Regions from separate parts of the Carnobacterium viridans genome, predicted to be linked through region 2. Evidence: a T-box and tRNA genes for the amino acid it is inferred to sense, from the RefSeq annotation. Region 2 holds a T-box; the other holds one or more tRNA genes.
The links. The T-box of region 2 lies ahead of tyrS (tyrosine--tRNA ligase). A T-box ahead of a tRNA ligase gene usually reads a tRNA of that ligase, here a tRNA-Tyr.
Positions count from the first base shown of each region.

Region 1: it has a tRNA-Tyr gene. The T-box ahead of tyrS (tyrosine--tRNA ligase) is inferred to sense a tRNA for this amino acid. The anticodon was not compared.

Region 1 is NZ_FNJW01000008.1:509,382-524,300, forward strand. It holds gene queG (tRNA epoxyqueuosine(34) reductase QueG) at 1-1,086, opposite strand, end outside; gene BLT48_RS03855 (methyltransferase domain-containing protein) at 1,610-2,470, opposite strand; gene BLT48_RS03860 (DUF2188 domain-containing protein) at 2,669-3,103, shown strand; gene BLT48_RS03865 (YtxH domain-containing protein) at 3,428-3,937, opposite strand; gene BLT48_RS03870 (aspartate aminotransferase type Ic) at 4,074-5,324, opposite strand; gene BLT48_RS13810 (OadG-related small transporter subunit) at 5,423-5,560, opposite strand; gene BLT48_RS03875 (sodium ion-translocating decarboxylase subunit beta) at 5,588-6,709, opposite strand; gene BLT48_RS03880 (biotin/lipoyl-containing protein) at 6,756-7,106, opposite strand; gene BLT48_RS03885 (hypothetical protein) at 7,120-7,416, opposite strand; gene BLT48_RS03890 (oxaloacetate decarboxylase subunit alpha) at 7,433-8,848, opposite strand; gene BLT48_RS03895 (phosphoenolpyruvate carboxykinase (ATP)) at 8,922-10,562, opposite strand; tRNA gene BLT48_RS03900 (tRNA-Leu) at 10,953-11,036, opposite strand; tRNA gene BLT48_RS03905 (tRNA-Cys) at 11,071-11,141, opposite strand; tRNA gene BLT48_RS03910 (tRNA-Gln) at 11,172-11,243, opposite strand; tRNA gene BLT48_RS03915 (tRNA-His) at 11,253-11,325, opposite strand; tRNA gene BLT48_RS03920 (tRNA-Trp) at 11,370-11,443, opposite strand; tRNA gene BLT48_RS03925 (tRNA-Tyr) at 11,475-11,558, opposite strand; tRNA gene BLT48_RS03930 (tRNA-Phe) at 11,565-11,640, opposite strand; tRNA gene BLT48_RS03935 (tRNA-Asp) at 11,675-11,747, opposite strand; tRNA gene BLT48_RS03940 (tRNA-Val) at 11,760-11,832, opposite strand; tRNA gene BLT48_RS03945 (tRNA-Glu) at 11,880-11,951, opposite strand; tRNA gene BLT48_RS03950 (tRNA-Ser) at 11,962-12,050, opposite strand; tRNA gene BLT48_RS03955 (tRNA-Asn) at 12,105-12,178, opposite strand; rRNA gene rrf (5S ribosomal RNA) at 12,191-12,306, opposite strand; rRNA gene BLT48_RS03965 (23S ribosomal RNA) at 12,397-14,919, opposite strand, start outside.
Region 2 is NZ_FNJW01000008.1:1,671,273-1,686,191, reverse strand. It holds gene BLT48_RS09575 (DUF2441 domain-containing protein) at 1-191, shown strand, start outside; gene BLT48_RS13910 (DUF6366 family protein) at 352-525, shown strand; gene BLT48_RS09570 (Gfo/Idh/MocA family oxidoreductase) at 870-1,886, shown strand; gene BLT48_RS09565 (Gfo/Idh/MocA family protein) at 1,938-2,915, shown strand; gene BLT48_RS09560 (MurR/RpiR family transcriptional regulator) at 2,919-3,785, opposite strand; gene BLT48_RS09555 (glycoside hydrolase family 1 protein) at 3,987-5,399, opposite strand; gene BLT48_RS09550 (beta-glucoside-specific PTS transporter subunit IIABC) at 5,412-7,277, opposite strand; gene map (type I methionyl aminopeptidase) at 7,672-8,427, shown strand; gene BLT48_RS14355 (nucleotidyltransferase family protein) at 8,620-8,859, shown strand; gene BLT48_RS14350 (nucleotidyltransferase family protein) at 8,889-9,173, shown strand; gene BLT48_RS09535 (hypothetical protein) at 9,193-9,567, shown strand; T-box leader at 10,054-10,270, shown strand; gene tyrS (tyrosine--tRNA ligase) at 10,339-11,604, shown strand; gene BLT48_RS09525 (hypothetical protein) at 11,785-12,006, shown strand; gene BLT48_RS09520 (zinc-dependent alcohol dehydrogenase) at 12,204-13,352, shown strand; gene BLT48_RS09515 (SDR family oxidoreductase) at 13,714-14,361, opposite strand; gene guaC (GMP reductase) at 14,478-14,919, opposite strand, start outside.

The DNA.
Region 1 (14,919 bases), 1.2 Mb from region 2:
TAATGCCTCTTCTAGAAACTCAATGACCAATTCATCTCTAGCAGAAACGATTTTTGCTATTGACCAAGCCGCTGTTCCTCTGATTACAGGACGAATATCTTCTTCAATACAGCGGAATAAATCTGGTAAAGCTGATTTGTCTCGGTAGTTGCCTAATGCAATAATAGCATTACGTTGCAGTGGTTTTTTCCCACGCCAAGAACCGGACATATGGCCAAATTGTTCTTTAAAATCTCGATTGCTAATCGTCAGCAATGGTTTGAGCTTTGGCATAACACTCTCAGGATCTGGTTCCATCTCAGGATGGAAATGAACATTTTTCCCTTTATTGTATGGACAAACAATTTGACAAATGTCACATCCGTAAATAACATGTCCCATCTTCCGTCTGAATTGTTCTTCCATCATCCCTTTTGTCTGGGTTTGGTAGGAGAGACATTGTTTGGCATTGATCCGTCCATCCCCAAGTAACGCTCCGGTAGGACAAGCATCCACACAACGCGTACAATCTCCGCACCCAAAAGGGACAAGAGTATCTGATGAAAAATCAAGATTTGTAATAATTTCTGCTAAATAAACATAGGAACCAAATTCTTCCGTGATCAGTAAGCCATTTCTTCCGATAAAACCTAACCCTGCACGCTGCGCAACTACTACATCCACCAGTTCTCCGGTATCTACCATAGGTTTATACGTAACAGTTTCTCCCGCTTCACGACGGATATATGCAATCAATTGATTCATTTTATCTCGTAAGATATCATGATAGTCGGTTCCCCAAGAAGCTCGTGCAAATTCACCACGACGTTCTCCCTTCACTCGAGGCGGGGGAGCATCCATTTTCGTAGGATAAGCTAAAGCAATCGAAATAATCGAACGAGGACTTTTAAATATCAACTCGGGGTAAATCCGTTCTTTAATGACTTTATGTTCAAAACCAGAATGATGCCCCAGTTCTTGCTGCTTCTCTAATTTTTCTTCTAAATCATCAAATGGATCGGCTGTTGTAAATCCAATTTTATCTATTCCGATTCGTTTACTTTCTTCAATAATTTTTTCTTTTAATGAAGTTGCTTCTTCAACCATAAGATTCACTCCCATAAACTCAATCTTCTCGTCTATTTTAGCGTATTTTCACTTTAAAGACAAAAATTCTTTCGTAAAAATACAACTACACTAAAAGATAGGCTCTATACTTTTTAGTGTTGATAGCTTAGTTAAATTAATGGCACGAAATTTCTTGAAGAATAAGGTTTGTTTGTAATCATGCAAAGGATTCCATGGCTCTCCACAAGCAAACCCGTCTATTCCAGAAGAAATGTTATTTTCTTCTATCAACACCATTTGACGAAGAGACAAAAGATAGACCAACAAGCTAAAAAAACACAAAAAAACGCATCGCTTCGGTGTCCAGCACTGCGAAACGATACGTTAGTTAAGCCTGTTACAATTCATTAACTTTTATCAAAATCTGATGGATTCCTGATAAAAACGAATGACGTTTAAGAACTTATAGGTAATATAACATCGCTGTGGCATTGTTGCAAGTGTCTATAGCTGAGATTATTCATGAAACCGGTATATATTAGCAAAAAAGTTCACAATTCGTTCACAAAGCACCTTGTTTTTGTCCAATTAAGACACAAACATCAATAGTGATTTTTTTTAGTGGATGTTCTATGGCATATTCTTTGGCTTCTGGACTGGCACCCCAACTTAAAGGAGTCATCTTCATTAAGTCTGCAAATAATGATGGCGTTAAATCGAATGAATACTTGATTTTTTCAATTTTCATCAACGGAAAATGTTCTTTAAATTTCGCAATCACGACTTCATTTGAATAAGTTTGCTTTTCTTCTTGATCACGGTAAAATAATTGTCTTAACTCAATCAAATACTCTTTCTCAGGAACCACTTTAATGACTTGTCCCCCTTTTTTTAAAAGACGATTAAATTCTTTGTAATTTGAAGGTGAAAAAATATTTAATATCGTATCGTATTGTTGTGTAGCAAACGGTGATTGCGCTAAATCCGCAACACACCAAAAAGCACTCGAAAAATGAGCTGCTGCTAATTGAATAGCATCTTTAGAGATATCAAAACCAATTTTTTGACCCTTTAACCCTAACTCTGTTAAATAATCTAGTTGAGAACCTTCTCCGCAGCCAACATCTAAAGTATGCCCATTTTCTTTTTCAGCAATGCTTGGATACAGATCATCTAATAAGGGATGAAATAAGCCTGCAGTTGCAATGTTAAATCGTGAAGATAACATTTCCTTATCATACTCATTTTTTGTCCCTTTTAATAAGAAATAAAGGGTGCCTTTTTTTGAAATATCAAAAAGATGTCCATTTACACAACTCAAACTATTTCCGTCTGTCTTGCTAAATACTGCTTCACAAACTGGACACTGAAACAACTCACTATTTTCTTTCATAAACAATGCTGCTGCTTCTATTTTCTTCATATATAGCCTTCTTCCATGTAAGATAGTATTTACTTTCTTATGCAGTACATTGTTTAAATACCCATCTAATAATATACCATTTTTAACCGATTATTTCATAGTTACTATAAAAATAATCAGACAATCCTTTTATTTGTTTGATTACATGAAGAATGGTATAACAGACTTAAATAAACATTTAAAAGGAGGCTAATAATTATGCCATGGGATATGAACGACTACCCTGCTTCATTAAAGAATTTTGACCCACTATTACGAAAGAAAACAATTGAAATTGCTAATGCTCTTTTAGCTAATGGGTATGAAGATGACCGTGCGATTCCAATTGCGATCTCGCAAGCTAAATCGTGGATGGAAGATGCTTCTAGAGATGAAAAAGACGCTTTTGATAAAGAAAAGAACCCTAAAAAAAAGGATCAGCACGATACTTCAAGTGCTAATCCCAAGTTACTAGACAATCCTGTTGAAGTCTTTTATGAAGACGATCATTGGTCGGTCAAAACAAAAGAAGCCAAACGAGCTAGCGATACATTTGATAAAAAAAATGATGCCATAAGTCGTGCTAATGAAATTGCTGCAAATAAAGACTCTGAAGTCATCATCTATAAAAAAGATGGTACTAGACAACATTAAAATAAGGCACTTGCGATGAAGTTTCTCATCGCAAGTGCCTTATTATTTTGGTTCAATAATTTTCAGTGTGGATAGCTTGTTTACATTAATTATACGAAATTTCTAGAGGAATAGATATTGCTTGTAGCCATGAATTGAATTCAATGCGAACTATAAAGCGTTAGCGCTTCAGCGATTACGCTTTGTTTGAGGCTTGAAAGTCTGAAGACGTCCTTGGCTTCAGATGGTTCCATGGCTCTCCATAAGCAAAATCGTCCATTCCAGAAGAAATTTATTTTATTCTGTCAACACTAGTTGTTGATTTTCCATTTTTCTAACAATCCCTTAAAATGTATCAACTGGATTATTTTCTGCTTTGGTTTCATTAATTTCCATTTTTGCTTCATCCACAACCGCTTTTGAAATATCTTTTGCTTCTGAAGTTGTTTGACTGACTTGATCTTTCAAACTTACAGCAGTATATTTTGCTTCATTTACGGCCTCACTTAAATTAGCTTTTAACGTTTCTTTGCTTCCAGGTACGCCATCCTTAACGTCTTTCAAATCTGCTTTTAGAATTTGAGAGTCCATTTTAAGTTGTTCTGTTAATTGTTTTGAGGCTAATTGCATATCTGTTTTCAAGCCAACTGCTGCATCTGTTGCAATAGCTTTAAAATCTCCGCCACGTTCTTTAGCAATCGACATATAATCGCTAGATGTTTCTTTAAGCATTTCTGCTTTATCTCTTAGTTCTAATTGATACTCTTCTCCAGATTTAGGTGTAAATAAGTAAGCTGCTACATATGCTGCCGCTCCTCCTATTGCTGCTCCAAATAAAAATGTTCCTTTTGACATTTGTCATCTTCCTTTCTATGATAAATCTAAAAATGAAGTTTCCCATAAAAAAACTTTAGACTTCAATTACTTCTACTATCATTCTACATTTTTAGATTCAATATAACAAAAGTTACCCTTTATTGTTTTACAATGATCATTCTTTTTTCAAACTAATAAATTCAATACATAAACAAATGGCGTCCATTGCTGCATCTAAATCCTCTAGTGATACTGGAGTTGGTGCTAAACGTATACTGTTATCTTTAGGATTATCACCGTATGGATAAGTTGCACCTGCTTCTGTTATGGCTACGCCAATTTCAGCTAATGCATGAACAATATCGGTTGCACATCCATTTTTGGTCGTCAAATGAACAAAATAACCGCCTTTTGGTTCTGTCCACTCCACATAATCTTTATCTGCAAAATAATCGGTTAATTTCTGATTGATCAAATCAAATTTTGGTTTTAAAATACGTGCATGGTCGTCCATATGTTGAGCAATGTGATTTTTATTTTTTAAAAACTTCACATGGCGCATTTGATTGATTTTATCAAATCCAATCGTTTGAAAAGAAAGTTCTTTTGCTACTAAGTCAATATTACGTTTACTTGCTCCTAAAGCTGATACACCGGCACCCGGAAAAGTGATTTTTGATGTTGAACAGAACATCCATGCGCGGTCTGGATTCCCAGCAGCCTTACAAGCACTTAATAAATTTTTAGCTGCATGCTTATCGTTCGTCAAATGATGCACAAGATAGGCATTATCCCAAAGAACCATAAAATCCTCTGACATTGTCTTCATATTGGCTAAGCGATCAACTACTTCATCTGAGTAAGTTATGCCTGTTGGATTACTATACGTAGGAACACACCAAATTCCTTTTATAGCTGCATCATCTTTTACAAGTCTTTCTACTTCATCCATATCAGGACCATCTTCTTTTAATTCAATCGAGATCATCTCAATGCCTAAGTTTTCTGTCATTGAAAAGTGGCGATCATATCCTGGGCTGGGGCATAAAAACTTAATGGTTTCGTTAGAAAGAGTGCCTTTATTTCTGGAAAATAGATTAGATACGATGGCTAAGTGCATTAAACTTAAACTGGAGTTTCCACCAATCAGAATCTCATCTAAATTGGTTTCTAAAAGTTCAGAAAACAACTTTTTAGCTTCATAAATACCCGTTAATTCTCCATAATTGCGAATATCTACGTTACCTTGACTCATAAAATCTGACGAGGAAGAAAATACATCTAACATAGGTTCTGATAATTGTAATTGTTCCTTACTCGGTATACCTCTTTTTATATTTAACTTCAACGGTTGTTCTACAAATTTGTCATAGCTTACTTTTAAATGATCATAATATTTTTTTAACTCTTCTGCTGATTGTTTCATTTCTTTGTCTCCTTTCGCTTTTACTCTTCTAAAAAAGTATAGCGAAGAACAATTAAGAAAGCAAAACAAAGTTCAAGATGAACTCTGTTTTACTTTCCTTAATTCTTCTTGGACAACCATTTGACTAAACCCGTACAAGCTAAGAAAAGAAGCCCCAAAACCATAAAAATACCAACCATTCCATACCCCATTAATTCCAAACCTTGATGTAAGGCTGTATAGTCAATATCAAACATCTTTTCACCACTTTCTTCTTAATAATATCATGAAAAGTATCCTAGTAATAAACCGCCGGCGATTACTGAAGCTATCTGTCCTGAAACATTTGCTCCTGCCGCATGCATCAAGACAAAATTCTCTTTGTCTTCTTCTTGAGCCAATTTTTGGATAACTCGAGCAGACATCGGAAATGCAGAAATGCCCGCCGCACCAATCATAGGATTAATTTTTTCTTTACGAAATAGATTAATAAATTTGGCAAATATTACCCCAGCAACGGTATCCATAATAAATGCAATCAATCCAAACCCAATAATTAATAAAGAATCTATAGTTAAAAATAATTCTGCCGTCATTTTAACTGAAATGGTTAACCCTAGTAAAATACTAACAATGTTTACTAACTCATTTTGAGCAGTATGGCTTAATCGATCTAAGACCCCACATTCTCTTAGCAAGTTCCCAAACATCAAAAAACCAACTAATGGTAGCGAAACTGGTGCTATAAATCCGGATACAATGATAACAACGATGGGGAAAAGGATACGAACAGTTTTAGAGATAGATGATGAGGTATAATGCATCCTTATCAAACGTTCTTTCTTTGTCGTTACAGCCTTGATTGCTAGTGGTTGGATAATCGGTACTAAAGCCATATAGGAATAAGCGGCTACAGTAATAGGCCCTAATAGTTGTGGGGCTAACTGCAACGCCACAAAAATAGAGGTAGGTCCATCTGCCGCACCGATAATGCCGATCGAAGCAGCTTCTAAAATATCAAAACCAAAAATAACCGCAACTAAGATCGTAAAAAAGATCCCAAATTGAGCAGAAGCTCCAAATAGTAATAAAATCGGTTTTTGCAGCAATGGTCCAAAATCGATCATCGCTCCAATCCCAATAAAAATCAACAGCGGAAATAATTCTGTCGCAATACCAAAATCAAACAAAACATCGAATATGCCTTCTTGTTCTTGATTATTTACTAGTTGAGTAATTAACCCAGATTGCGGAAAATTAACCAACAGTGTTCCAATGCCCATAGGAACCAGCAAAGTCGGTTCAAATTTTTTCTTAATGCCTAGGTACATTAAGCATGCCCCAATGGCCATCATAATGATTTGTCCAATTGAAATGGATAATAAGCCAGAAAAAAAAGTACTCAAAAAATCTCCTCCCTCACTAGGAATTTGAATCGGAAATAATTTCTCCTTAATTTGGAGTAATTAAGAGCAAAACTTCGCCAGCTTCTACCGCTTGATTAGAGTGAACCTTTATTTGCGAGACGACACCATCAACCGACGCTACAATTTCATTCTCCATCTTCATTGCTTCTAATAGACAGACCGTTTCTCCAGCATTTACGGTTTGATTTTCTTGTACCTTAACAGACAAAATTCTTCCTGGCATAGGAGCTGAAATCGTTACTTCATCCGACTGATTCTCGTTGCTTTTAGCAGAGCTTGTGGGCTCCTTTTCTTTATTTTTGTTCAGTTCCCCTGCAATTTCCTTTATTGAAACCTGATATACTTTACCATTTACTGTTATCTCATAATTTTTCATCAGCGCACTCCCTTTATCGAATTCGCTCAATCTTTGTTACTTGATAGCTCTTATCTTGCTGATCCTCATTGGCTAAAATCAATGCCATTAAAACTGCAATTAGTTTAGTTTCTTCATCTTCATCCTGAACAAGCGCTGGAAAATCTTGGTTTGTTTGGTCAGTCGTCTCTGTTTGATGATTGACTTTATGTTGATTCGATTGCAATTGAATCAACTGACGGAACAATTGCCACACAATAAGCAGTACAAATAAGACTAACAACCCAACCACAGCAATCACCACTATATCCAAATAAGAAAAACGTTCCATTTTTTCACCTCATTTTTTATAGATAGGCAGATATTCTAATGGTTTGTTCCTCATCTATTGCCTCTCTTTTTTGTTCAACCTTTTGAGCCGAGTATTTTTTGATTAAAAATTCTTTTCCAACTTGAGGGAATAAGGCATACGTTAATACATCTTCATCCGTTCTTGCACTATTTCCTATCTCTTTTTTCAAACGTTCAAACTCTGGTTGAAGGTGATCAGCTGGTCGATTTGTAATAACTGATTCATTATGAATAATCTTCTTTCTGAAATCGTCGCTGATTGGCATTGGGGAACGTCCATAGGAACCCTTTAAATACTCTTTGATTTCATTTGGAACCATCTTGTAACGCTCTCCAGCTAGAACGTTAAAGACTGCTTGTGTACCAACCATTTGACTCATAGGAGTTACCAATGGTGGATAACCTAAATCCTTGCGAACTTGCGGGACTTCCTTCAAGACAGCTTCATACTTTTCAGTTGCATTGGCTTGTTTTAATTGTGAGTACAGATTGGATAACATCCCTCCAGGAACTTGGTACAATAGTGCTTTCGGATCCACAGCCATCATTTTTGGATCTAACTGCTGATTAGCTAGATACTTATCTCGAATAGGTTTAAAATAATCAGCAATTTCTTCCAATAACTGGAGATTTAACTTTGTTGTTGCAAACCCCTCATTTAATGCAATAGCCATTGATTCAGTAGGTGGTTGACTGGTTCCCTCTGAAAAAGGAGAAATAGCAGTGTCAATCCTATCTACACCAGCTTCAACAGCCATTAAATACGTCATTTGCGAAATACCACTCGTAGCATGAGTGTGCAAACTAAGTGGTACAGTAAGAACGCTTTTCAGTGAACGCACAAGTTCTTTTGCCACAAATGGTGTTAATATACCCGCCATATCTTTTATACAAATTGAATCTGCACCCATTTTTTCCAGTTCTTTAGCTAGTTGAGTATAGTACTCTATTTTGTGTACTTCACTTATGGTATAGCAAATAGTCAACTGAGCCTGTTTTCCATATTTTTTTACTGCTTTTAAAGAAGCTTCCAAATTTCTAGAATCATTTAAGGCATCAAAAATTCTGAAAATATCTATACCATTTTCACTAGCTTTTTCAATAAATTTGTCTACAATATCATCAGCGTAATGCCGATAACCCAATAAATTCTGACCTCTTAACAACATTTGTAATTTTGTGTGTGGCGCTCTTTTTTTTATGGCTCTTAACCTTTCCCAAGGATCTTCATTTAGAAAACGAATCGCAGCATCGAAAGTAGCTCCTCCCCAACATTCCAGTGAATAGTACCCAACTTGGTCCATTTTTTCAATAATAGGCAGCATTTCTTGCGTCGACATTCTTGTAGCCATCAAACTCTGATGAGCATCTCTCAAAACGGTTTCCGTAATTTCAACCGTGTGTTCTTTCATTTTTTTATACTCCTTTCTCGTAAATGAAAAGGATGAGTTGAAATAATTGACCTTTAATGCAAGTACTATCTTTTTATTCAATCAATGCTTGCATGGCTTCTAATGCTTCGTCTGGTAAAACATTCAGTTGATTTTTTTCCTTTTGTTCTTGAATATAAGCTACACGCATGTTTAAACGTTCTTGAACCAACTGATGATACTCTTGATTGTCAAACTCGGGCTCATATCCATCAACCACTAGGTAACTCAAGTCATTTAGGGTTCCAAAAGGTTTAAATTCTGCTGTTTCTTCAACGATTGATTCAATACTGCTTAGAGTAATAGCAGCAGTAACTTTTTTATCTCCAAAAAATCCTGTATTTAAAATATAACAATTGATCTTTTGATCCGTAAACAATGCTTTAAAATGATGATAGTCTTCATCAAGTGGATAAATACGGAATGGATTTGCATACGGCTCAATCACAAGTTTATTGACATCGATCCCTTTTTTCAATCGTTCAGCTGTAGAACGTTTTGTAGCTAGAGTAGCTCCAAATGTTGCAGCAAGTATCGGGTCATTTATCTTCATTACGGGTGGCAAACTTTCATCTTTCATAATCCAATAGATTGCATCTATGGGTTCATCGAATTTATCTACACGATTTGAAGTAGAGTAACGTGACTTTATAGTTCTACCATTACCATTACGTAAATCTTCTGTCAGTAAAACTTTATCGCCATTTTCATCTAGCGTGACCGCTACATTTTGTACCGTCACAAAATAATCAACTTCTACATGATCTGAAGGGTAATCTTGTGTTTTATCAAAATAAGCAGGTTCTAGTGCAATAGATAAACCATTCTTTAAGGAAATAATGAAGGCATCATCATGCAAAACTTCCACTTTATATTTATGTTCATGTTTCGCATGTGTTAATGTAGACTTCCCTGATCCGGATAGTCCAAAAAATGCTGACACATAGTTTTTTCCATTCGTTAAAGTGAATTTTTTTTGACCACCATGACATGCAACGTACCCTAAACGGTGAGCTGTGCCCCAAGCAAGTGTTAACGTTGCTTTCTTTAACTCTCCAAAATAATTCATACCTAAAATGACTGCTGTGTTATGCTCTGAATCAAAATAAGCCAGACCCATTGGATAATCCGGATGATGCCATTCTGGATCTTGATAAATAAAGATATCGCCTTCATTTATTGGTCTTGATTCTAGATACATTTCGTCATACAATTCATTACAAATTTGGAAATTTAATAACCAAGAGTATAAGTTATTTTCTTGGCCAACAGGCACACTCAAATGAGCTTTCACCATAAATTCAGGATCTAAACCAACGTAAGCCGTTCCTTTATAGCGCTTGTTATTTTCACCTTGATAAATAGCTTCCCGAATGATTGGAGCCAATTTAGCATCTTCTTCAGAATTTTCTCCCAAAATACGTTTTGCTGCTGCAGTACGACCTACCACTGCTCCACCATTTTCAACCAGAACTTTTGCTCCAAATGGCAAGCCTAATTTTTCTGGATGCTTAACTAATAAATCAGTGACGACAGTATGCATTGATTCTTTAGCCAGTAAGTATGCTTCTTCAATCGTTTCTATTTCATTAATATTATTCCCATACATCGTTGTCTCTACTACCGCACGCAATGGCGAAAATAGAGGGTTGTTTTTTCTAATTTCAGCTTTTGAGAAAGTAGATCTTGTTGACATATTATCCTCTCCTTTTAGGCAATAAATTTGAACGAACATCTACATAAAATCAATAGAATATACTTAAATTAGTAAGCGGTTACATATAAAGAAAACATTTGATATTTACACCACCATCATAACAGATAGCACAAAAATAATGAATAAAGTATCCTTATATTACAAAAATAGGTTGAATCTCCATACCTTCAAAAGTATTAGGGATATTGAATTTGGGCTCTATACTTTTTAATATTGATAGCTTAGTTAAATTAATGGCACGAAATTATTGGTGGAATAGATTTGCTTGTAGCCATGCAAATGATTCCATGGCTACAAGCAAGCTGACGAAGAGTCTATTCAAACAGAAAAAGAGCCCCAAGAACAAGATGTTCTTGGGGCTCTTTAGTATACCGGCGGCCGGAATCGAACCGGCACGCCCTCGCGGGCACAGGATTTTGAGTCCAGCGCGTCTACCAGTTCCGCCACGCCGGCATATGGACTGCTCTTTTTCATCTTTTCTGATGTAAGGCGGTAACCGGATTTGAACCGGTGATGAAGGTTTTGCAGACCTCTGCCTTACCACTTGGCTATACCGCCATCTTTTTAGTTGAATACTATTCAATTAAACTGGGCTAGCTGGATTCGAACCAACGCATGAGGGAGTCAAAGTCCCTTGCCTTACCGCTTGGCTATAGCCCATAAAAAAAAGGCGACTGATGGGGTTCGAACCCACGCATGCCGGAACCACAATCCGGTGTGTTAACCACTTCACCACAATCGCCATGGTAATAATCCTATTCTTTTTTGCCAATCTTATTCTAAAAATGGCAGGGGTAGTAGGAATTGAACCCACACTGATGGTTTTGGAGACCATAGTTCTACCTTTAAACTATACCCCTATCGGATAAAAGGGTGTTGATTTTAAAAAAATGGTGGAGGGGGGCAGATTCGAACTGCCGAACCCGAAGGAGCGGATTTACAGTCCGCCGCGTTTAGCCACTTCGCTACCCCTCCATATAATGGTGGCCTGGGACAGAATCGAACTGCCGACACCTTGAGCTTCAATCAAGTGCTCTACCAACTGAGCTACCAGGCCATCTTAAAGATGGTTTATTTTATTCGTAAACCAACGGTCTCGACGGGAATCGAACCCGCGATCTTCTGCGTGACAGGCAGACATGTTAACCCCTACACCACGAGACCTTTTTGTAACAATGGAGGTTGACGGGATCGAACCGCCGACCCTCTGCTTGTAAGGCAGATGCTCTCCCAGCTGAGCTAAACCTCCGAGTGTGAATCCTTACTGCATTCCTTAACCAGTAACGATGTTACTGATGACCCGTACGGGAATCGAACCCGTGATACCGCCGTGAAAGGGCGGTGTCTTAACCGCTTGACCAACGGGCCGTTTTTTGAACGGAGAGTAAGGGATTCGAACCCTTGAGACAGCGTTCACCGCCTACATGATTTCCAATCATGCTCCTTCGGCCGCTCGGACAACTCTCCAGATTCGGTTCACCAAAACTATTCACGTTTTAGTTACATAGTTTGACTATGGAACTCCGCAAGTAGGACTCGAACCTACGACATCATGATTAACAGTCATGCGCTACTACCAACTGAGCTATTGCGGAATAATTGATTCTGCGTGGCAACGTCCTACTCTCACAAAGGGAAACCCTTCACTACCATCGGCGCTAAGAAGCTTAACTTCTGTGTTCGGCATGGGAACAGGTGTGACCTTCTTGCCCTCATCACCACACAATGTCAATCGAAAGTCCGTTGGACTCTCAAAACTGGATAAAGTCTAAAGTGTCTTTCGTTTGCTTACCTTCGTACACCGGGTATTGCTTTGGTTAAGTCCTCGACCGATTAGTATTGGTCCGCTCCGTATATCGCTATACTTCCACTTCCAACCTATCTACCTGATCATCTCTCAGGGGTCTTACTCACTTACGTGATGGGAAATCTCATCTTGAGGGGGGCTTCACGCTTAGATGCTTTCAGCGTTTATCCCGTCCACACATAGCTACCCAGCAATGCCCTTGGCAGAACAACTGGTACACCAGAGGTGTGTCCATCCCGGTCCTCTCGTACTAAGGACAGCTCCTCTCAAATTTCCTACGCCCGCGACGGATAGGGACCGAACTGTCTCACGACGTTCTGAACCCAGCTCGCGTACCGCTTTAATGGGCGAACAGCCCAACCCTTGGGACCGACTACAGCCCCAGGATGCGATGAGCCGACATCGAGGTGCCAAACCTCCCCGTCGATGTGGACTCTTGGGGGAGATAAGCCTGTTATCCCCAGGGTAGCTTTTATCCGTTGAGCGATGGCCCTTCCATGCGGAACCACCGGATCACTAAGCCCGACTTTCGTCCCTGCTCGACTTGTAGGTCTCGCAGTCAAGCTCCCTTATGCCTTTACACTCTGCGAATGATTTCCAACCATTCTGAGGGAACCTTTGGGCGCCTCCGTTACACTTTAGGAGGCGACCGCCCCAGTCAAACTGCCCGTCAGACACTGTCTCCCAGCCCGATAAGGGCTGTGGGTTAGAGTGGTCATACAGCAAGGGTAGTATCCCACCAACGCCTCCACCAAGACTGGCGTCCTGGCTTCAATGGCTCCTACCTATCCTGTACAAGCTGTACAAACACTCAATATCAAACTGCAGTAAAGCTCCATGGGGTCTTTCCGTCCTGTCGCGGGTAACCTGCATCTTCACAGGTACTATAATTTCACCGAGTCTCTCGTTGAGACAGTGCCCAGATCGTTACGCCTTTCGTGCGGGTCGGAACTTACCCGACAAGGAATTTCGCTACCTTAGGACCGTTATAGTTACGGCCGCCGTTTACTGGGGCTTCAATTCTGAGCTTCGCCCGAGAGCTAACCCATCCTCTTAACCTTCCAGCACCGGGCAGGCGTCAGCCCCTATACGTCATCTTACGATTTTGCAGAGACCTGTGTTTTTGATAAACAGTCGCCTGGGCCTATTCACTGCGGCTGACCAATTGGTCAGCACCCCTTCTCCCGAAGTTACGGGGTCATTTTGCCGAGTTCCTTAACGAGAGTTCTCTCGCACACCTTAGGATTCTCTCCTCGACTACCTGTGTCGGTTTGCGGTACGGGCAGTTGGTTTCTAACTAGAAGCTTTTCTTGACAGTGTGACATCGGGAACTTCGGTACTTAATTTCCCTCCCCATCACAACTTGTTCTTAAAGAAGCAAGCATTTGACTCACTTCAAAACTTGTTGCTTGGACGCGCATATCCAACAGCGCGTATTCCTTAGCCTACTGTGTCCCTCCATTGTTCAAACAAAACCAACTGGTACAGGAATCTCAACCTGTTGTCCATCGTCTACGCCATTCGGCCTCGACTTAGGCCCCGACTAACCCTGGGAGGACGAGCCTTCCCCAGGAAACCTTAGTCATTCGGTGGACGGGATTCTCACCCGTCTTTCGCTACTCATACCGGCATTCTCACTTCTAAGCGCTCCACTAGTCCTCACGATCTAGCTTCAACGCCCTTAGAACGCTCTCCTACCATAGAACCAATGGTTCTATCCACAGCTTCGGTGTTATGTTTAGCCCCGGTAAATTTTCGGCGCAGGGTCACTCGACTAGTGAGCTATTACGCACTCTTTAAATGATGGCTGCTTCTGAGCCAACATCCTAGTTGTCTAAGCAACTCCACATCCTTTTCCACTTAACATAAACTTTGGGACCTTAGCTGGTGGTCTGGGCTGTTTCCCTTTCGACTACGGATCTTATCACTCGCAGTCTGACTCCCGGATATAAATCAATGGCATTCGGAGTTTATCTGAATTCGGTAACCCGAGAAGGGCCCCTAGTCCAAACAGTTGCTCTACCTCCATGATTCTAATTCCGAGGCTAGCCCTAAAGCTATTTCGGAGAGAACCAGCTATCTCCAAGTTCGATTGGAATTTCTCCGCTACCCACACCTCATCCCCGCATTTTTCAACATACGTGGGTTCGGTCCTCCAGTGCGTATTACCGCACCTTCAACCTGGACATGGGTAGATCACTTGGTTTCGGGTCTACGACCACATACTCATTCGCCCTATTCAGACTCGCTTTCGCTGCGGCTCCGTCTCATCAACTTAACCTCGCATGGGATCGTAACTCGCCGGTTCATTCTACAAAAGGCACGCTATCACCCATTAACGGGCTTTAACTATTTGTAGGCACACGGTTTCAGGGGCTATTTCACTCCTCTTCCGAGGTTCTTTTCACCTTTCCCTCACGGTACTGGTTCACTATCGGTCACTAGGGAGTATTTAGCCTTGGGAGATGGTCCTCCCGGATTCCGACGGAATTTCTCGTGTTCCGCCGTACTCAGGATACTGATCAGAGT
Region 2 (14,919 bases):
TCAAACTAGAAACTACTGGCTCTATCTTCAAAGGAAATGCTGCATTACTTCCGTCTTTAGAAAATTCTTCTTTTTTAGAAAAAATCGATCAAGCAAAAAAATATTGGAGCTCTACTGCTGAAAACCACCTCACTGAAGTACTGATTGGTGGAGAAATTTTAGTTACAGAAATTATTGAAGATTTTCAGTAAACTATCTCTATCTAACATCAATACATGCGACTTATGAGTTAGCATAGTTGAAAAGTAATGCATGATTTGATTTACATTTAGCAACCAATAATTTACATTCACCAAAACAACTAAATTTCTACTATATGTAAGTAAAACAAATTTTATAGGAGGACGGCATATGAATAAGAGAAAAAAGAAAGATGGTTCTATCATTAATTTAGTTGAAGGGACAAGAAGATTTACACTTGGAATCCCTTCTGACAAAAACGATGCTATAAGTTGGAAAAGTACTCTTTTATTAATAGTAGTATTCATTTCAGTTTTTTTTATCTACTCCCTGTTTGAAAAATAATGTTCTATTTTTAATCATTCACCTTTATTTAATGCCATTAGTTTGAATCTTTTTATTTAGAGAATTAAAGATACTCTATCAGCTACTAAAATAGTAGCATCATTGACATTACGCAATATTCTATCTTTATTTAAACGTAGTTATTTTTTCTGCATCTAAGCAAACGGAATCATAGCCTTCTTCCATTGCTTTTCAAATAAAAACTTGTTAACTAAACATAATGTTCCGTTTGTATCACGTTGTCTAGAAGAAAAAGAACATCAGAACCTGAATGAATGGATAACAGCCTATTTTGATTGTTTTCATATATAATCTAATTACACAGACTATTAGGAGGTTTTTTTATGTTAACAATGGCTTATATTGGAAATGGGAAAAGTACAAATCGTTACCATTTACCTTTTTCACAAAAAGCAGAAAATATTCATGTGAAAACGATTTATTCTTGGCATGAAAACAGCTCATGGGATAAGGTTCCTGGAGTCTACTATACTACGAATTTAGAAGAGATTTGGAATGATCCAGACATTCAATTAGTTGTAATTTGTCTTCCAAGTTCATTACATTTTGAATTTGCAAAATTAGCATTGGAAAAAGGAAAAAATGTGCTTGTTGAAAAACCCTTTACTGAAACTGCTAAAGAAGCAAAAGAACTATTTGAGCTAGCAAAATCAAAAAAATTACTTGTTCAATGTTATCAAAACAGACGCTACGATTCAGATTTTCTAACAGCTCAAAAAGTGATTGAAAGTGGAATAATAGGTGAATTACTAGAAGTTGAAATGCATTATGACTATTTCAGACCAGAAGTTCCAGAAAATGCTAAAGAATTTTCTGCCACTTCAAGTTATCTATATGGGCATGGATGCCATACAATTGATCAAGTTCTTTCTTACTTTGGAGAACCTGATTCCATTCACTACGATGTAAGACAATTGTTGGGGCCTGATCGAATGAATGATTATTTCGACTTAGACTTTTACTATTCAAAAATAAAAGTTTCGGTTAAATCGAGTTATTTCAGAATAAAACAACGACCAAGTTTTGTTCTATATGGTAAAAAAGGCATGTTTATCAAACAAGAGAAAGACAGACAAGAAGAACATTTAAAATTATTCTATATGCCTACTAATCCTGATTTTGGTATAGATACTCCAGATCATTATGGTACCGTGACCTATGTAGATGATGATGGTCTCTATCATGAAGAAAAAGTAGTTTCAGAAATTGGGGATTACAGTTATGTTTATAAAGGTTTACATGAATCTATTATCAATGGAAAAGATAAACTAGTAAAAGATGAAGAAACGATCCGTCAATTGGAAATACTCGAAGAAGGCATCCAAAAAATCAACTACTAACTAATCTATTCATTTAAAAAAATAGTATTCTATTAGGAAAGAAGGTTTATCATGAAACTCGCGATTATAGGTGCAGGAATGGTAGTGAATGATTTTTTAACAATGATTGGTGACGTTCCTGAAATTCAGTTAGAGGCAATTGTGGGCACTGAAAGAAGTATAGATAAAATGAAGAATTTAAAAAGTAAATACGGAATCCGTCAAGTCCTAACGAATTATGAAGATTGCTTAGAAAATAAGAGCATAGACACTGTTTATATTGCATTACCCAACCATTTGCATTTCTCTTTTGCTAAACAAGCTATCCTCAATAAAAAAAATGTTATCTGTGAAAAACCATTTACCTTAAATTTAGTTGAAATGAAAGAACTCAAAGAGCTTGCTTTAAAAAATAAAGTCATGTTGTTAGAAGCTATAACCAATCAATATCTAACCAATTATAGAAAAATAAAAGAATCACTAAAGGACATTGGAACGATTAAACTAATTGAATGTAATTACTCTCAATATTCTTCAAGGTATGATGCATTCAAAAAGGGAGAGGTATTGCCTACTTTCAATCCTAAAATGGGTGGTGGAGCTTTGATGGATATTAATATTTATAATATCCATTTTGTTATGGGGCTTTTAGGTGAACCCAAAGAAGTAAGTTACCTAGCAAATATTGAAAAAGGGATCGATACTTCTGGCATACTCAGTCTTGATTATGGGGATAAAAAAGTAGTCTGTATAGGAGCTAAAGATTCTACAGCTCCGATACGAACCATTATTCAAGGCGATAAGGGCGCCATTATTATTGAAGGTCCAACAAGTACTATCGAACGATTTACTATAATAGACCATCAAAATAAGAGCGAAGTAATTGATTCTAGAGTTCATGCACATCGGATGTATGAAGAATTCACTGAATTTGAAAGAATCATTAGAGAATCTGATTTTGAAGCTATGACACAACACTTGGACCATAGCGAAATGGTTATGTCTGTTGTAGATAAAGGTTTAAAATCTGCTGGTATAATATTAGGTTGATTTTTATATCTCTTCAGACAAAATTCCCTTTTCAATCAACAATTGTTTTTTCTTCAAATTTTCTAGATTATCTCTGTATTCTTTTGCGTATAGAATAGAATAGAGCGTATTCAATATGTATTCAAATGCAACTTGTGATGCAAAAGTTCCAATTTTCACAAAATCATATTCTTCTTGAACGACTACGATTGTTTTGGTAGCTAACTGAATCAAGTCAGAGTTCGAATTTCCTGTTATCAAAATTGTTGGAATCTTTTCATTAGAAAAATGTTGCAGAATACGATTATTATGCGGACTAGTTCCTCCATAAGATAAAAATAAAGCACAATCATTTGGGGTAAGGTTAGATGCATTCCAAGCTACATCTGCATATTCTTCAGATATAATAGCAAATTTGTTAATTTTTATTAATTTACTTTGAAAGCTTCTTGCTCTTACTTGTGAATCACCACGAGAAAACAGAAAAATACGCTCAGAGTTGTACAGCATTTCTGCAACCGATTGTAATAGTTCTTCATCTAATTGAGCTAACGTCTTTTTTACCGTATCAATAGTTAGATCTGCCATATTCTTAGCTATATCCATGGTTAAATCTTCTTGTTTAAATGGGAAGTTTGCATCTACTTCACCCGGCAAATGCAATTCACTATAAACGACACTCGAAATTGCAAGTTTAAAACTTCTAAAGCCATCATATCCGATTTTTTTACAGAGACGGATAATTGTTGAGTGAGAGGTATAGGTTAATTTTGCTAAATCTTCAATATAGATAGTTGGAATCTTAGTGATGTTTTGAATAATATAATCGGCAATTCTTATTTCGGTGTTTGTAAAGTTATGTTGGTCTTTTAATTTATTCACTATTTGCAACACTGTCAACAACTCCTTAATAAAATTATTCTATCCTATTTAACTCTAATTTACTATATGCTCTATTGTTGCAAAGCAACAAATCCCTCCTATCTATGTTCCTTTGCATAAAATAAACTCAAAAAAATTCTACCGCTTAAGAGCAGTAGAATTTTTTTGTGGTTCAACCTTGTAGAATCTTCAAAATCTTAATAACTTACTTTACTTCTCTTCTGCTAATAAGCCATTATTTCGAATCACTTCTTGATACCAATAGAAACTGTCTTTTTTGATTCGACTTAAATCCTTTAGGTCATGGTCTTCACGATTAACGTAAATAAAACCATACCGTTTTTTAAACCCTTGATGTGAACTTAGCAAATCGATTGCTGACCACGGACAGTAACCGAATAATTCAACACCATCGTTAATCGCATCGTGACAAGCAGCAATATGATCACGAATATAATCAATACGATAGTCATCATGAACCTGTTGATCTTCTGTTAAGACGTCTGGTGTTCCCAATCCATTTTCGGTAATAATCAAGGGCAATCGGTATTGACGGTAGTAATCATTTAGAACCAAACGTAGACCCATTGGATCAATCTGAGCTCCATATTGCGATGCTTTCAAGTGCTGATTAGGTTCAATTTTGAAATATCCATATAAGTCAAAATCAATATCTTTCTCTTTTGTTCCAACTGGATGCATTTTATCAGCTGGTAGATAACTTGCCACTAATGTGCGGTAATAATTTACAGCAATAAAGTCTGGTTTAGCACCTTTTAAAATTTCTGGATCTTCAGGTAACGTCTTAGGATAAATTTCAAGATCTCGTAAGTATTTTTCATAATAACCAGGATAGGCTCCAAAACAATACATTTCTAAAGCATAATTGGTCTTAAAATTATCATTCATTCTTGCTGCCCAAACATCTTCTGGTTTAGTTGAACTTGCGTAGGTCATCGTTGAAGACACAGAAGGACCAATTTTACCACCTGCCACCATTTTATGGCAATCAATGGTTGCTAAAGCATGAGCAACGAACATATGGTAATCCATTTGTGCACGAACTTTTTCTGCATCCTTTGGTTCCACTTGATACATATTCATTCGCTCATTTACTCTGATCATTAAGTTTTGTTCGTTAGTTACTTGCCAGTCTTTAACACGATCTCCAAACGCTTGGTAACAAACTTGCGCATACCGTTGGAAAGCATTGACACATTCCCTACCTTCCCATCCATTGTACTTTTCGACCAAGGCAAAGGGTAAATCAAAATGATACAAAGTAATAAACGGTTGAATATCATGCTCCACTAAACAGTCGATCACACGATTATAAAAATCGACTCCTGCTTGGTTCACTTCTCCATCTCCATCAGGGATGATGCGTGACCATGATATAGAAAAACGGTAAACATTCAAGCCTAATTCTTTCATTAACTTAATATCTTCTTCAAAATGATGATAAAAGTCACTGGCTACTTTTGTGTCTGCTTGAAGTGCTGACCTTTGGAAAGAATTGTAATCAGCAACAGACATGCCTTTACCATTTTCATCCCATGCACCTTCAATTTGAAATGCTGATGAGGAAGCTCCCCACAAAAAATCATCGTTAAATTTTTTCATTGATATACACTCCTATAGCTTAATAAATAATAAATTATCTTCATTCGTGACTTGAGGTTGGTTGCTTGAATCTATTGCTCGATACTGTGGTGAATTCGTAATAATCAAAGAAGTTGTTATATCGTAACCTGCAGCTACAATAGCATCCCTATCAAAGGAAACTATCTTACTTCCTTTCTCAACATGGTCATCAACAGATACAAAACTTTCAAAATGTGTTCCTTTTAATTCTACCGTATCGATTCCTATGTGAATCAACATTTCAATACCATTATCTAACACTAATTTAATAGCATGTAACGTTGGGTATAGAGCCGACACTGTACAATCCATTGGTGCACGAACTTCTCCTATTTCCGGATAAATTGCAATTCCTTTACCCAATGCTCCCGAAGAACAAACTTCGTCCTCTACTTCTGACAACGGAATGACTTGTCCTTTTATAGGAGATAAAACTTTTATGTCATAATCTGAGATGGACAGTTCATCTGAATCATTTTTTACAACTTCTTGATCTTCGCTTGGCAAATCTTTAAACCCTAAAATCATTGTCAGTGCACAGGCACCAAAAAATGCTATGCTACAACCAATAAGATAGCTTAGAAAAGCTTTTGTACCCGCATCTGCATAAACCGGTATCGTTAATACACCTTGATTAGCAAAAGCTATCCCGTAAGAACCACCCCAACCCATCAAGGCTCCTCCTGCAGCACCGCTGATAACAGCATAGATCATTGGCTTTTTCAAACGCAAATTCACTCCATAAATAGCAGGTTCCGTGATACCGAATAGAGCCGTCACAGTAGCAGATGCTGCAACTGTTTTTAAGCTTTTATTTTTGGTTTTCAAGAAAACGCCTAAAGCCGCACCAGCTTGAGAGAAGTTGGCTGCACCGGCAAATGCCAGTAAGTTTTGTCTTCCTGTTTGTGCCACATCATTTATTCCAATAGGGATAATAGCACGATGAGCACCGAAGATGACCAATATACACCAAATGCCTCCAATAAATGCTCCTAATAAAATTGGGCTAAAATTCATAATATAATAATAAATCCAATTTATAAATTGTCCGATATAGATTCCAATTGGTCCGAATACCAACAAAGTCGTCGGAATCATAACTAGTAAAGATAATGTAGGAACCATAATTATTTTCAAGACTTCTGGAATGACTTTTTCTAAGAAACGTTGCACATAAGATAGTATAAAAACAGCAATAATAATAGGAATAACGGATGAGACATAGTTAGCTTTCGTAATACCTAAACCAAACAAGGACACTGCTGTCTCCCCTGTCATTAAAGCAACAATTGTAGGATAACAAAGCGTAGCACCGATAATCATAGCGATATATTCATTCGTTTTGAACACTTTAGCTGCCGCATAGCCTAAAATAATCGGCATGAAATAGAAAAGTGCATCTGAAGCAGCATTTAATATAACATAAGTATCATTTTCTTTGATATCTAGTTGATAAAACGTAGTTGCTACAATTGATGCAACTGCTAAAATCCCTTTTAACATACCCGATGCAGCAATTGCTGGAATCGTTGGTGTAAAAATAGCTGTAATCGTGTTTAACAGTTTACTACCTAGAGAAATATGGGGGGTTTCTTTTTTTGACTCTGGCACATCACTTAACATCGTTTCTAATTGTTCATAAACTTGTTCTACCTTATTTCCCAAAACAACTTGGTACTGACCGTTACTTTCTACAACCGAAATCACGCCTTCTACTTTGAGGAGCTTATCTTTTTGAGGCAACTCAGAGTTCTTCAATATAAACCGCAACCGGGTGAAACAATGTGTTAACTCAGAAACGTTTTCCTTCCCTCCAACGTACCTTAGAACTTGCTGAGCAGTCTTTTTATAATCCAATCTGTTCACTCCTTTTTATTTTTCCACCTGAAGACGGCAAAAGATAACACTAAAAAAACCAACAGCAACTTTATTGGTGACTGTTGCTGTTGGTTTTACTAATTATTTTTACTTTTTATCTGACCTAACTATCTTTTTGCAACTGTTATCTTTTCTTAACACATTAGCATACTTATAAGAGCAAATTAAATTTCTTGTTCCATATCCTTTATTTCCAGATACCGAATCAGCTTTTTAAATGCTTACTAATTATAACCTGTTATCTTACTTTTAATCAATGACAACATTGTTTTATTCATTAATAACTAATAAAGCCTATAAATTCTTTTATCTTTCAATGAAAACACTTATACTATTAGGTATAGATTTAGATTTAAAGAAAAGAGGGAATGAATTGATTACATTAAAGTCACAACGCGAAATCGATGCAATGGATGAATCTGGAACCATCTTAGCAAATATGCATATTGCTTTACGCGATTTTATTAAACCTGGCATAACGAGCTGGGATATTGAAGAATTCGCTCATAAATTTATCTTAGAGAATGATGCCATCCCGGAACAAATTGGTTTTGAAGGGTATGAATATGCAACATGTATCAGTATAAACGATGAAATTTGTCATGGTTTCCCAAGAAAAGAAGTTCTTAAAAATGGAGATTTGATCAAAGTTGATACGGTTATTAATTTGAAGGGTGCTTTATCAGATTCTTGCTGGAGTTATGTAGTGGGAGAATCAACTGCTGAGAAAGACCATTTAATGGAAGTTACTCTAAAAGCTATGTATAAAGGTATTGAACAGGCACAAGCTGGTAACCGTATAGGAGATATCGGTCATGCGATTCAAACTTATGTTGAAAGTGAAAACCTATCAATTGTTCGAGAATTCTTAGGACATGGTGTTGGGCCAACCTTACATGAAGCTCCGAACGTCCCTTCCTATGGACAAGCAGGTAAAGGCTTACGCTTAAAAGAAGGCATGGTCATTACTATTGAGCCTATGGTAAACACAGGAACATGGAAATCAAAAATGGATGATAACGGTTGGACTGCTCGAACAAAAGATGGAGGCCTCAGCTGTCAATTTGAACATACATTAGCGATTACGAAAGACGGCCCACGTCTTTTAACTTCTCAAAACGATCAATAAAGAATCTTTTTAATCTCAAACAAATTGAAATAAGTCTTCTAACACATTTTATTCTAGTGTCAGAAGACTTATATTTGGATATAAAATTTGTACATAAGCACTTTATCATAGTCGAAATTTACTTTATACTAAATCCAAACTCTTCATCGTAGATTTAATTTTCAAAAATCTATGATAAGGTAGGAAAAAACAGTGACTACTTATGAAAAACAATTATTAGAAATGATTAAACACGATAGTTACCTCTTATCCATTTTAAGAGCGGTTCAGGAATTAAATCTAACCGATTGTTGGGTATGTGCAGGTCTCATACGGAACAAAGTTTGGGATAAATTACATAATACTACAACTCCTGTAACTGATATTGACGTCATTTACTTTGATCCTTCAGACCTATCATGGGAAATAGAAAAAGAACTAGAAAAAACTTAGGTTGTTTACTTCCAAATCAGCCTTAGACCGTGAAAAATCAAGCTCGTATGCATTCGAAAAGTGGATTTGATCCTTTTACTTCATCTTATGATGGTGTTGCTCATTTTCCAGAGACTCCAACTGCACTAGCGGTAAGATGTCACCATGATAAGCTTGAAATCATGGCTCCCTATGGACTAAACGATTTATTTGAAATGAAGGTAGAACCCACACCCTTTTACCAACAAGGTAGCAAATTTCATTCAATCTATATTGATCGTATTCAAACTAAAAAATGGAAAGATTTCTGGGAAAATTTATCGATCGAACTTTAAAATTGAAAAGAGGGTTATTATGTCTAAGCAACTCATTCTTGCATGTATGATTCTTTTTATCTTGATTAAATTAATCACTTTTATTTACGTTTCACGTGGTAAATACTCCTCAAGACTTGTAACCTACTGGACTATCTTCCCTACTGATTTAGATAACATTGACCATCTCTCGAAGCAACAACAAGTTAAATTCAACTTTCTAATTTATTTAAGCGGGAGTCTAGATGTATTGATTTATTTAGTCATTATAGGACTTATATTCGAGAGAAAAACAGATGACTTAATTCTTTTATTATTGCTCAATCATTTGAGTTCTTATTTATTTAGCATACCTTTAAATAAAATTTTGGAAGATCACTCTTTAGAAAATGTAACTAATGGGGATGGTAATTGATGTTTACAATTACCAAAATAATGCTTGGCTCTGCACTACCTTTTTCCATTTTTTTTTATGTATAGAATTTTTAAATATTGGAAGACAGAAAAAAGTACCTACGATAGAAAATCATTTGTCGGTTCGACCTTGGGTATATGCTATTTGTCGCTCGGTTTAATTATTTTTTTTACAGGACTTTTTGATTCACTCTTTGGTAGAGGCATTTTTGATTTCTTTTGGTTATCTGCAATTATTATTGGTGTCGTTTTTTGTATAAAAGAATTTAATAGAAGCCCTTTTCATTCATTGATCTTTCTTCTCTTGTCTTATATCTATTTATTGTTCGTACCTTATATCATTATGTTTTCGTTTATGTAAATTAAAATTTAATTTTACTGTGAAGTATACCAACTATTTAATGATTCAAGATTTCTAAGCAGATAAATTCAAAAACAAGATTGACAAATTGTCTTTGCTTCATCTATACTGATAACAATCTCATAATAATTTACGATGAAAGAGCATAGTAGCATCTGGTCCCTGTTTCATAGAAAGCCTATGGATGATGAAAATAGGTACAAACCAACTTTGTGAAGTACACTCTGGAGTAACTTGATTAACCTCAAGCGTATTACTACGTTACAGTAAATGAGTGGTAGGCTTGTTTTGCTTTAAAACAGACTGCAATTTGGGTGGTAACACGGAAAATTTCGTCCCGATAAAAAAGAGATAACTCTTTTTTATCGGGCTTTTTTTATGCACAAAATACATATATAAGGAGCTGGAACAATGAACATTATTGATGAACTAGAATGGCGCGATGCCATTAATCAACAAACAGATGAAGCAGGTTTAAAAAAATTAATTGATCAAAAAAAGGTAGGATTATACTGTGGGGTTGACCCAACTGGTGATAGCATGCATATTGGTCACTTGATTCCATTTATGATCTTGAAAAGATTTCAATTAGCCGGTCACCGTCCCGTCATCGTTATTGGTGGAGCAACTGGTTCAATCGGCGATCCAAGTGGAAAATCTGAAGAACGTGTTTTACAGACTAGCGAACAAGTTCAACATAATGTCGATAAATTAACTCGTCAAATGGAAAAACTATTTGATGCAGGCAAAAATGAAAAATCTATTCGTATGGTTAACAATTTGGATTGGACAAAAGAGATCTCTTTACTCGATTTCTTACGCAATATTGGGAAAAGTTTCAACGTCAACACGATGTTGTCTAAAGACATCGTTGCTAGTCGTTTGGAAACCGGTATTTCATTTACTGAATTTACTTATCAAATTCTGCAATCAATCGATTTCTTACACTTGTACCAACATGAAGATGTTCAATTACAAATTGGTGGCGCAGACCAATGGGGAAATATTACGGCTGGTTTAGAATACATTCGTAAACAAGAAGGTTCTGAGGCTGAAGCCTATGGATTGACTATTCCATTAATGTTAAAAGCGGACGGAACTAAATTTGGAAAAACTGCTGGTGGGGCTATTTGGTTAGATCCAGAAAAAACCACTCCTTATGAATTTTACCAATTCTGGTTAAATCAAGATGACCGTGATGTGGTTAAATACTTGAAGTATTTTACTTTTTTAACTAAAGAAAAAATTGAAGTTTTAGGTGAAAAAATAGCAACTGAACCGCACAAACGGGAAGCACAAAAAACGTTAGCCAGCGAAATGACTCTATTTGTCCATGGCGAGCAAGCTTTAAAAGATGCTGAAAAGATTACTGCAGCTCTTTTTTCCGGTGATGTAAAAAGCTTAACGGCTGACCAAATCGAAGAAGGATTTAAAAACATGCCTACTTTCGAATCTTCAAAAGAAGAACGAAATATTGTTGAATGGTTAGTTGATGTAGTTGGTATTGAACCTTCTAGACGCCAAGCTCGCGAAGACATCAAAAATGGTGCTCTATCCATGAACGGCGAAAAAATTACAGACGTTGAATCTATTGTGACACCTGAAAACTCATTTGATGAACGCTTTATCCTGATTCGTAAAGGAAAGAAAAAATATTTCTTAATTAAATTAGTTTAAAAGTAGTAAGAGCTTTATTTGCTAGGTCCTTAGTAATTAAAGCTCTATTTAAGCTCTATACTTCTTAGTGTTGATAGCTTAGTTAAATGGTTCAGCAACATTTGACGTTGGTCAGTAATTAATTGAGTTTTTTTTAACACATTCCAGAAATTTTCGGAGGAATAGGAGGAGCTTGCAGCCATGAAAGAGGATGCATTGAGAATTACTTATCGTTCGGCTTTAGCCGCTACGTTAAGTTTGACGCTTGCAAGTTTTGAGACGCGTTCTTCGGCTCAAAATGGTCCCATTGCTCTCCGCAAGCTATCCCGTAATCCGGAGGAAATTTCTTTATCAAAGCCAGAAAATGAAGAACCAGTTAAATTGGTTACAGGATATTTCTGGAGGAATAGGTTTTGCTTGTAGCTTGCATTGGATTCAATGGCTCTCCACAAGCAAAACAGTCTATTCCAGAAGAAATTTTATTTTCTTCTATCAACACCATCTGAAGAAGAGTCTTTTTTTTTGCATTCTAACATCAATAAGTTAAGCGATATCATTGTACTATTTTCACTGACAGTGCTAGAATTTAGGTGTTAAATACAAAATAAAGGAGCGATTTTATGCGTGCAGTAACATGGCAAGGAAATGAAAAAATGGAAGTTCGAAATGTTCCAGATCCAACGATTCAAGAACCTACTGATATGATTGTCCGCATTACAGCAACGGCTATTTGCGGTTCTGATTTACATTTGTATCATAATGGAAAACCGGTAATGGAAGAAGATTATGTAGTAGGTCACGAACCAATGGGAATTGTTGAAGAAGTCGGTCCTGGCGTTAAAAAAGTAAAAAAAGGCGATCGTGTGGTTATTCCATTTAACATCGGATGTGGCGAATGTCATTTCTGTACACACGAAATGGAAAGTCAATGTGACAACTCCAATCCAAATCCTGCTTTTGATAATGGTGGGCTATTTGGTTTTGGTAAAATGCACGGCAACTATCCAGGAGGCCAGGCAGAGTTCTTACGTGTACCTTTTGCTGATTTCACCTCTTTTATTGTTCCAGAAAATGATTTACCAGATGAAAAAGTACTTTTCTTATCCGATATTGTTCCTACTGCTTACTGGAGTGTAGAAAGTAGCGGTGTTAAAGAAGGCGATACCGTTATCATTCTTGGCTCTGGTCCAGTTGGGCTTTTTGCTCAAAAATTTGCTAAAATGAAAGGTGCTAAACGAGTTATTGCAGTTGATAATGTAAAACACCGTTTAGATCATGCTCAAAAAACCAATAATGTTGAAACCGTTAATTTTAAAGACGTTACTGAAGTTGGAAAATTTCTTTATGACACCACTAATGGTGGAGCAGATGTCGTTATTGATTGCGTAGGGATGGACGGAGTGACTCCTACCAGAGAAAAAGCTAAGACTCTTTTAAGCGTACAAAGTGGAACAATTAGTCCGCTTGTTACAGCTTCAGAAAGTGTTAAGAAGTTTGGTACGGTTCAAGTTACTGGAGTGTATATGACTCCTTCTGCTAGTTTCCCAATAAATGATTTCTTTAACCGAAATGTTATTCTAAAAACAGGGCAAGCGCCTGTTATTCACCTTATGCCAAAATTGTATGACATGATTGAGAAAAACGTTTTTGATCCGACAGACATCATTACACACACGATGCCGTTGGAGCAAGCTGCACAAGCTTATGACATTTTTGATAAAAAAGCAGATCAAAATATAAAAGTCATCCTAAAACCAGGAATGGTTTAGAAAAGTAAGATGAGAAACGTAAAATAAGCGTTCTAGTTTATGCAAATGCTCATTTTATTCTGTTCATGGAGGAGTGACGAACTTTTTTGGTGCAACTCATCCATGAAGGACTGTTTCATGGATGAGTGAACAACTTTTTGGACACAACTTATCCATGAAGAGTCGTTTCACGGAAGAGTTGGACTACTTTTCTGCTTCACTCTTCCATTAAAGGTTATTTCATTGTAGGACTACTTGTAAAATAACGTTTTTTGAGTCTGTTTTGGACGCTATGTTCTAAAATTTGTAAAAGAATCTATAAAAAAAGCTTCAAGGTCTCTTCTATTGAGAGACCTTGAAGCTTTTTAGTTAGTTAACAGTCTTATAGATTTTTTAATGCTTCATCGATTGGCGAATCACCATTTAAAAGATCAAAGGCTTTATTAAAAGTTGATTCATTATCTAAACTTGCAACTACCACTTCTGCCACGTCTTCACGAGAGATGGCGCCACCTGGCAAGTTCTCCGCTACTTCGATTTTCCCTGTAGCTGGATCATTTTTTAACAAACCTGGACGTAAAATTGTGTAAGTCAATCCACTTTGTTTCAAGCAGCGATCGGCATAATACTTAGCAATATTGTAAGGCTTCATTTCTTCATTATCCCAAGCTGCACGATCATCTGAGTTCATTGCACTGACCATAATAAAACGATCGATACCAACTTCTTTTGCTGCATCCATAACTTTCACAGCTCCATCTAAATCAATGGACATCGTTTTGTCGTATCCCGTTTTCCCACCTGAACCAGCAGAGAAAACCACCGCATCCATACCTTCAAGAGCTTTTTGAATCGCTTCAATTGGTCCTTCTAAATCCGTTAAACACGCTTCAACATCTTTCATGTCTAATGCATTAGCTTGTTCTGGTTTTCGGACCATTGCTCGTACTGAATGCTTGTCACTATCCTGTAATTTATCTACGATCATTTTACCAATTTGTCCATTTGCACCTACTACTAATACTTTCATGACTCATAACCCCTCTCATTTCAGTTTACCCGTTAAGTGTAACAAAGAAACCAGAGGATACAAATCATTTGCATCACAGCAAAAAAAGATCCTTTACAGGACCTTTTCTCTTTTATCTAACGATCTCCGTTAAATATTGAATTTTTAACAATAACATAGTCAACTTTGCGAATCGACTCTACGTCATTTCCACCAGCATATGAAATAGATGATTGTAAATCTTGTTTCATTTCCAATAATGTTTCAGCGATATCGCCTTTGTATTCTACAAGAATTTTCTTGCCTTCAACGTTCTTATGTTCACCTTTTTGGTATTCTGATGCACTACCAAAGTATTCTTTGTACATTTTGCCATCTTTTTCAATCGTTTCTCCTGGAGATTGATCATGTCCAGAGAATAAAGAACCCATCATGACCATAGATGCTCCGAAACGAATCGATTTAGCGATATCGCCGTGATCTCGTACTCCTCCATCAGCAATCAATGGCTTTCTTGCAGCTTTAGCACATAAACGCAATGCAGCTAATTGCCAGCCACCAGTACCAAATCCTGTTTTT